Regions from separate parts of the Actinoallomurus acaciae genome, predicted to be linked through region 1. Evidence: riboswitches for the same ligand, from Rfam matches in the RefSeq annotation. Region 1 holds a riboswitch; the other holds the start of a gene.
What was found. Region 1 has a riboswitch for glycine ahead of gcvP (aminomethyl-transferring glycine dehydrogenase). Riboswitches for the same ligand answer to the same signal wherever they lie in the genome.
Positions count from the first base shown of each region.

Region 2: another riboswitch for glycine. It lies ahead of gcvT (glycine cleavage system aminomethyltransferase GcvT); the one in region 1 lies ahead of gcvP (aminomethyl-transferring glycine dehydrogenase).

Region 1 is NZ_JBHLZP010000411.1:411-4,819, reverse strand. It holds gene ACFFNX_RS36640 (ATP-binding cassette domain-containing protein) at 1-499, shown strand, start outside; gene ACFFNX_RS36635 (ABC transporter permease) at 499-1,332, shown strand; glycine riboswitch at 1,402-1,499, shown strand; glycine riboswitch at 1,500-1,614, shown strand; gene gcvP (aminomethyl-transferring glycine dehydrogenase) at 1,733-4,409, shown strand, end outside.
Region 2 is NZ_JBHLZP010000019.1:16,119-20,527, forward strand. It holds gene glyA (serine hydroxymethyltransferase) at 1-647, opposite strand, end outside; gene gcvH (glycine cleavage system protein GcvH) at 649-1,032, opposite strand; gene gcvT (glycine cleavage system aminomethyltransferase GcvT) at 1,029-2,132, opposite strand; glycine riboswitch at 2,211-2,289, opposite strand; glycine riboswitch at 2,294-2,391, opposite strand; gene ACFFNX_RS04740 (hypothetical protein) at 2,464-3,093, shown strand; gene ACFFNX_RS04745 (alpha/beta hydrolase family protein) at 3,099-4,322, opposite strand.

The sequences.
Region 1 (4,409 bases):
CGCGCCGCCGGTGCTCTTCCTGGACGAGCCGACGACCGGGCTGGACCCGCGCAGCCGCGGCGAGATCTGGGAGACCATCCGCGAGCTGGTCGCCGACGGCACGACCGTGCTGCTGACCACGCAGTACCTCGACGAGGCCGACCAGCTCGCCGACCGGGTCGCGGTCGTCGACCAGGGGCGGGTGATCGCGTCGGGCACGCCGGACGAGCTGAAGGCCGAGATCGGCAGCCGCGTCGACGTCGTCGTGTCCGGCACCGACGTGCTAGGCGACGCCGTCGCCGTGCTCTCCCGGATCGGCGAGCCGGACGCCGACCCGGAGTCCCGCCGGGTGAGCGTCCCCGTCTCCGCGGGCTCCGTCACCCTGCCCGCCGTCGTGCGGGAGCTGGACCGCGCCGGCGTCGGGGTCGAGGACGTCGCGCTGAGGCGCCCCACCCTCGATGAGGTGTTCCTCCGCCTGACCGGCAGGCCCGAAGAGACCGAAGAGAAGGTGAGCGTCTGATGGCCCTCCACGCCCCCACCGCGCCGACCGGCCGCCTGGTCCGGCTCCGCTGGACCCTCACCGACGGCGTCACCCTGGTGTGGCGCAACCTCGTCCAGCTCAAGTCCCAGCCCGGGGAGCTGGTCGGCGCGCTGGTCTTCCCCGCGATCCTGATCGTGCTGTTCGGCTACGTCTTCGGCAGCGCGATCAAGGTCCCCGGCGGCGGCAACTACCGGGAGTACCTCATGCCCGGCCTGTTCGCGATGACCACGATGACCAGCTTCATGACCACGATGGTCGCGGTGGCCACCGACGCCTCCAAAGGGGTCATGGACCGGTTCCGCTCGATGCCGATGGCCCGGTCGGCGGTGCCGTTCGGCCAGGTCGGCGGCGACATTATCGTCGGCCTCGCCGGCATGGTCATCATGATCGGCTGCGGGCTGGCCGTCGGCTGGCGGATCCATGAGGGGTTGCCGCGGGCGCTCGCGGCCTTCGGCCTGCTCATCTTCCTGCGGTACGCGCTCTCGTGGGCCGGGGTGCTCTGCGGCCTGCTGGTGAAGAACGAGGAGACCGCCGACCAGATGGTCCCCCTGATCTTCCCGGTGTCGATGCTGTCGAACTCCTTCGTGCCGACGGCGGGCATGCCGGACTGGCTGCGGGCGATCTCCGACTGGAACCCGGTCAGCGCGATGGTCGCCGCCTGCCGCGGCCTCTTCGGCAACCCGGGCGTCGTCACGGCGCACGCCGCCCTGCCGCTGCGGCACCCGGTCGCGGCGACGCTGATCTGGTCCGGCGTGCTACTCGTGATCTTCGTCCCGTTGACCGTCCGCCGCTTCCGCACCCTGAACCGCTGACCTTTACGGTCGGAACGGCCCGCGCTTAACGTCGTGGCAATAAGCCTCCGGTAGGGTGGAGATCGCCGTCGAACCCGTGCGGGAGAGACCCCGGTGCAGCCAGCGCAGGGGCGCCGAAGGAGCAAACCTCCCCGGAACCTCTCAGGCAAAAGGACCGCACGGGCGAGGCACCTCTGGAAAGCGGGACCCGGAGGCCGCACCGCCGGCCGCCGATCCTCACCGAAGGTGCAAGCCGCGCTCGCCGCGGTGAAGCTCTCAGGTTCAGGTGACAGAGGGGGAGACCCACCATCGGGCATGCCCGGTGGTGCTCGCGCCCCGACCCGCCTGGAGGCTTGCCATGACCGAGCGCAGCGACGGAATCGAAGACACGGCCCGGGTGGTCACACCCTCCGAAAGGCCCATGACCGAGGTTCCGTTCGCCGCCCGCCACATCGGACCCTCACCGGCCGAACGCGCCTCGATGGCCGAGGCCGCCGGGTACGACGGTGTCGGCGCGCTCGTGGACGCGGCCGTGCCCGCCCGGATCCGCACCGACCGCCCGCTCGACCTGCCGCCCGCGCTCAGCGAGGTGGAGGCGCTGGCGCGGCTGCGTGAGCTGGCCGCCCGCAACCAGGTCCTCACCTCGATGATCGGTCTCGGCTACCACGGCACGATCACCCCGGGCGTGATCCTGCGCAACGTCCTGGAGAACCCCGGCTGGTACACCGCCTACACGCCGTACCAGCCGGAGATCTCCCAGGGGCGGCTCGAGGCGCTGCTGAACTTCCAGACGATGGTGAGCGACCTGACCGGGCTGCCGGTCGCGAACGCCTCGCTGCTGGACGAGGGCACCGCCGCCGCCGAGGCGATGACGCTGGCGCACCGCGTCGCGCCGCGGGGGAGCGGCGACGCCTTCCTCGTCGACGCCGACGTCCTGCCGCAGACCGCCGAGGTGATCCGCACCCGGGCGGTGCCGCTGGGCATCGAGGTCGTCGTCGCCGACACGTCCGCGGGACTGCCGGAGGGCGACTTCTTCGGCGTGCTGCTGCAGTACCCGGGCGCGAGCGGCGCGGTACGCGACCTGTCGCCCCTCACCGAGGCGGCGCACGGACGCGGTGCCCAGGTCGTGGTCGCCGCCGACCTGCTCGCCCTGACGCTGCTCCGGCCGCCGGGGGAGTCCGGCGCCGACATCGCGGTCGGCACCACGCAGCGCTTCGGCGTGCCGTACGGCTTCGGCGGCCCGCACGCCGGCTACATGTCGGTGCGCGACGGCATCCAGCGCCAGCTTCCCGGACGGCTCGTCGGCGTCTCGCTCGACGCCGACGGCGGTCAGGCGTACCGGCTCGCGCTGCAGACCCGTGAGCAGCACATCCGCCGCGAGAAGGCCACCAGCAACATCTGCACCGCCCAGGTGCTGCTCGCCGTGATGGCGAGCATGTACGCCGTCTACCACGGCCCCGAGGGCCTGACGGGCATCGCCGAGCGGGTCCACGAGCGCGCGACCCTGCTGCGCGGCGGCCTGGGCGCCCTGGGCGTCGAGGTCGTGCACGACGCCTTCTTCGACACCGTCCTCGCACGTGTTCCGGGCCGCGCACGCGCGGTCGTGAACGCCGCGCTGGAGGGTGGCGTCAACCTCCGTCTCGTCGACGACGACCACGTCGGCATCGCCTGCGACGAGACGACCACCCAGGAGCACGTCGCCGCCGTGTGGCGGGCGTTCGGGCTGAAGGAGGAGCGCCTCGGCCTCTTCCGGCACGAGGCGATCCCGCCGGAGCTGCGCCGCGAGAGCGGGTTCCTCACCCACCCGGTGTTCCACGCGCACCGGTCGGAGACGGCGATGCTGCGTTACCTGCGCCGCCTCCAGGACAAGGACATCGCGCTGGACCGCTCCATGATCCCGCTCGGCTCCTGCACGATGAAGCTGAACGCCACGGCCGAGATGGAGCCGATCACCTGGCCGGAGTTCGCGCAGATCCACCCGTTCGCCCCGCTGGAGCAGGCGCGGGGGTACGTCGATCTGATCGGCGAGCTCGAGTCGTGGCTGGCCGAGATCACCGGGTACGCCAAGGTGTCGGTGCAGCCCAACGCCGGCTCGCAGGGGGAGCTGGCCGGCCTGCTCGCCGTGCACGGTTACCACGCCTCACGCGGCGAGAGCCACCGGAACGTCTGCCTGATCCCGTCCTCGGCGCACGGCACGAACGCCGCCAGCGCGGTGATGGCCGGGATGCGGGTGGTCGTGGTGAAGAGCACCGACAGCGGCGACATCGACCTCGACGACCTGCACGCCAAGATCGACAAGTACCGCGACGACCTCGCCGCGATCATGGTGACGTACCCCTCGACGCACGGCATCTACGAGGAGACGATCACCGAGGTCTGCGAGAGCGTGCACGAGGCGGGCGGCCAGGTCTACGTCGACGGCGCCAACCTCAACGCCCTCGTCGGGCTGGCGCGCCTCGGGGAGTTCGGCGCCGACGTGTCGCACCTGAACCTCCACAAGACCTTCTGCATCCCGCACGGCGGCGGGGGGCCGGGCGTCGGCCCGGTGGGCGTGCGCGAGCACCTCGTGCCGTTCCTGCCCAACCACCCGCTGCGGCCCGAGGCCGGTCCGGAGACGGGCAGCGGTCCGATCTCGGCGGCCCCGTGGGGCTCGGCGGGCATCCTGCCGATCTCGTGGACCTACATCGCGATGATGGGCGCCGACGGGCTGCGCGAGGCGACCGAGGTGGCGGTGCTGGCCGCCAACTACGTCGCCAAGCGGCTCGACGGCCACTACCCGGTGCTCTTCACCGGCCGGGGCGGCCTCGTCGCCCACGAGTGCATCATCGACATCCGGAAGATCACCAAGGAGACCAAGGTCACCGCCGAGGACGTCGCCAAGCGGCTCATCGACTACGGCATCCACGCCCCGACCCTCGCCTTCCCGGTGGCGGGCACGCTGATGGTCGAGCCGACCGAGAGCGAGGACCGCGCCGAACTCGACCGCTTCTGCGACGCGTTGATCGAGATCCGGCGGGAGATCGAGCGGGTGGCCTCCGGCGACTACGACGCCGACGACAACCCGCTCAAGAACGCCCCGCACACGGCGGCCTCGCTGC
Region 2 (4,409 bases), on a different contig from region 1:
GGCGAGGGGTGCAGCCCGGCGGCGACCAGACCGGCGAAGTGCGCCATGTCAACCATGAACAGCGCGCCCGTCTCGTCGGCGATGCGGCGGAACGCGGGGAAGTCGAGCTGCCGCGGGTACGCCGACCAGCCGGCGACGATCATCTTCGGCCGGTGCTCGCGTGCCAGCCGGGCGACCTCGTCCATGTCGACCAGGCCGTCCTCGCCCACGTGGTAGGCGGCGACGTTGAACATCTTGCCGGAGTAGTTGATCTTCATGCCGTGGGTCAGGTGCCCGCCGTGGGCGAGGTCCAGACCCAGGATCGTGTCGCCCGGCTGGAGCAGCGCGAAGTACACCGCGATGTTGGCCTGCGCGCCCGAGTGGGGCTGCACGTTCGCGTGGTCGGCGCCGAACAGGGCCTTGGCGCGGTCGATCGCGAGCTGCTCGGTGACGTCGACGTACTCACAGCCGCCGTAGTAGCGGCGGCCCGGGTAACCCTCGGCGTACTTGTTCGTCATCACCGAGCCCTGGGCCTCGAGCACGCCCACGGGGGCGAAGTTCTCCGAGGCGATCATCTCCAGGGTCGACTGCTGGCGGCGCAACTCCTCGGCGATGGCCGAGGCCACCTCCGGGTCGACCTCGGCGAGAGGGGCGTTGGACAGGTTCATCTCACGCCTCCTCGATCAGCTTGGAGTAGGCCGGGGCGTCGAGCAGGTCGGGGCTGTCACCATCAGTGCGGATCTTGAGCAGCCAGCCCTCGCCGTACGGGTCGGCATTGATCACCGCCGGGTCCTCCTCGACCGCACCGTTCACCGCCACGACCTCTCCCGTCACCGGCGCGTAGATGTCACTCACCGACTTGGTCGACTCCGCCTCGCCACAGGGCTCTCCGGCCTCCACCGTCGCGCCCTCCTGGGGCAACGAGACGTACACGATGTCACCGAGGGCTTCGGCGGCGTAGGCGGTGATCCCCACAGTCACAACACCGTCGGACGGCTCGGTAATCCACTCGTGCTCTTCGGTGTAGGAAAGGGTCTCGGGAACGCTGCTCACGGGGTCCTCCTATAGAAAGGCAGGGCGACCTTGTCGACCGGCTCATGTTTGCCGCGGATGTCCACCGCGAGATCGGGGTCTTCGGCGTGGACCGCGTCGATATAGCCCATGGCGATGGGCTTGCCCAGTGTCGGGGATGGCGCGCCGCTGGTCACGACTCCGCACGGCGTGCCGTCTGATCCCACGATGGCGTACCCGTGCCGGGGCACCCGCCGCCCTCTGGCGACGAGCCCGACGAGGGTGCGCTTCGGCGTCTCGTCGGCGATCGCGGCCAGCGCGGCACGCCCGACGAAGTCGCCCTTCTCGAACTTGACGGTACGGCCCAGTCCCGCGTCGAACGGCGTCGTCTCGGCGGTCAGCTCGTTGCCGTACAGCGGCATCCCGGCCTCCAGGCGCAGCGTGTCGCGTGCGGACAGCCCGCAGGGCCGCAGGTCGTCGCCGCCGGCCTCGGTCAGCGCGCCCCAGACCGCCACGGCGTCGCCGGCGGAGACGAACAGCTCGAAGCCGTCCTCGCCCGTGTAGCCGGTGCGGGCGATCAGGGCGTCGACGCCGGACACCGCGCCGGGCAGGATCGCGTAGTACTTCAGGTCGCCGAGCGCGGCGTCGGTGAGCTTGGCCAGGATCTCGTGGGCCTTCGGCCCCTGGATCGCGACGAGCGCGTACGCGTCGGAGCGGTCGTGGACGGCGGCCTCGGCGAACTTCTCGCACCGCGCGACCAACTCGGAGCGTACGGTGGCGGCGTTCGCGGCGTTGGCCACGACCAGGTAGGTCTCGGCCGCCAGCCGGTAGACGATCAGGTCGTCCAGGACGCCGCCCTCGGCAGCACAGATCATCGTGTAGCGCGCCCGGCCCACGGCGAGCACCGACAGGTGCCCGATGAGGGAGTGGTCGAGCGCCGCTCCGGCCTGCGGGCCGGTCACGAAGATCTCTCCCATGTGGGACAGGTCGAACAGTCCGGCGCTGGTCCGGACCGCCTGGTGCTCGGCCGTCTCGCTGCCATAGCGCAACGGCATGAGATATCCGGCGAACTCGGTGAGGGTGGCGCCGAGGCCCTCGTGGACCTCGTGGAGTGGTGTCTTCTTGGTGTCCGGAGCGGACATCGCGGCAGGCTCCTTATCGCGCGGGCGATCCGGGGGTCATATCGTCCCACTGGTTCGCTTGCGGTCTCGGCGCCTCCCCCTCTGTCATCGGCGCCTGAGAGCTTCGCCCCGGGGGGGCTTGCACCTTCGGCGGGAGCATCGCTCCGCTTTCCAGAGGTCGCCTACTCCGCGCGGTCTTCGTCGCCTGAGAGGTTCCGGGGAGGAGTTGCTCCTTCGGCGGCCCGGACTGGCGGCCCGGGCGCTCTCCCGCGTGGGATCAACGGCTGCCGCCAGGCTAGCAGCGCCCGTCGCGCGACGACAGCCCGCATCCCGCCCACCTGGGCGGTCGGCCGTGAAGATCATGCTCGCCTCCGCTCAGGTCGATGACGCGACGCTCATCGATGGCCACGGTGGCCGCGGCGACGATCGTGCTGGGCGCCGGCGGCCGGCACGCGGGACCATGGGGACCCCGGACGCCGCCGCGGCACGGCTGCTGAACCAGGCCGCCGTGGTGGCCGAGGCCGAACCGGGCATCCATCCGCGGGCCCACCAGTACGTTCGCGTCGACACCGTGTCCCGGCAGGTGGAGTTCCCGGAGAACAACGCGGAGTTGCGGGCGCCCGGCTACGTGCGGGTACACGACCAGTGGCGGGAGCGCGCGGACGGCAGGGGATACAACCTCCTACGCCTCGCCGCGGAGTTGCCCGGAGCCCGGGTGATCCCACACGCCTCGAACTCCCTCGGCCGATCCGGAAAGGCGGTCGAGTTCACCAGCCGGAACGATCCCTTCGACGAATCGCGGACCTCGCAGCTGATCTTCGATGCGCGGTCCCTGCGGTACCCCGGGTCGGACACGGTCCTGACCAAGGCCCGCTCCGGTCTTCCTGCCGGCACCGTGATCGACGCGACCTCGGTCGTGAAGATCAGCGTCGCCGGCAAGCTCCCCCGCGTGCGGCGCGGTACCGTACGCCCGTCCTGCTGACGGGCTCACCGTACGAAGGTCGCATCGGGATACCGCGGCGACGGCCGGTCCAGCAGGCCGTCGTCGTCACGACCGCGCAGCCACCGGTCGAAGAAGGCCGCCAGGTACGCCCGCTGCTCGGCGACCGCTCGCGAGGAGTCGATCCAGCCGGTGTCCGCGTCCGTCTTGAGCTGCGGCGCCAGCGACTCCAGGTCGGTGTAGGTGTGGTGTGCCGAGCCGCGCAGGTGCAGGTCGCGCTTCCACCCGGTGCTGTGGTCCCACAGCGCCTCCCACGACCGTACGGTGTGGTGGTCGCTCGCCTGGCTGCCCATCAGCAGGAACGGCCGTCGCAGGCCGCTCTCGGCGAGCGGCGACAGGCCGGGCCCGCCGTCGTTCTGGTCGAACCCGACCGTGCCGTCGAGGTCCGCGGCGGCTCGGACGCGCGGGTCGTCGTGCAGGGTCTGCAGGGCGGTGAAGCCGCCGGCCGACTGGCCGGCCATGCCGATCCGCGCGGTGTCGACGGCGGCGCCCAGCCCGTCCGGCAACGTCGTCAGCCGGTCGAGCACGAACCGCGTGTCGGCGACCCGGACGCTCATGACCTTCTTCAGCGTGGCGATCAGGTCGCCGTCCAGGGGCAGCTTGAACGGCTCGACCCGGCCGCCGGGGAACTCCACCTCCGACGCGTCGTAGGTGTGGTCGATCGTGACGACGACGTAGCCGCGTGAGGCGAGGTCCTCGGCGAAGGTGGTGCCGAGCGTGCGCGGGTCGCCCAGGCCGGGGGAGTACAGCACGACCGGGTGGCGGCCGGCCGCCACGGGCGCGCCCTGGTGGGAGTGGGTCATCGTGGCGCCCCAGTCGGCCGTTCCGGGCTTGAGCCCCAGGCCCTGGTGCACGGGGGTGCCGAGCGAGGCGTCGAAGTGCTCGGCCGCGGCCGGGGTCATCTGCGGCGCGAGCGGGTACGCGGCGGCGTCGCGCGCCGGGTAGAAGACGCTGACCATCAGCTCCCGGTACGCCTGCGCGGGCACCCACGGGTCGTGCCGCGACCCGTCGACCAGGCGCAGCGCGACCGTACCGACGTCGTCCGGGCCGCTGGGCGGCGGCAGCGTGAGCCGCGCCGCCTTCGTGGACGCCGCCGCGTGGACGTTCGGCCGCAGAGGCAAGGTCGAGGAGACGGTCCGCCCGGCCGTCCCGCGAGCGGCCGTGGCGAGCCCGCCCGCCAGGAGACCGCCGATGAGACGGGAACCGCGCATGAGAGGACCTCCGGTGTCGTGGGGATGGCCTTCATGCTGGCCGGCCGGGCGCGGCGGCGGAATCGTGCCACCACGCCGGTCGTGGGT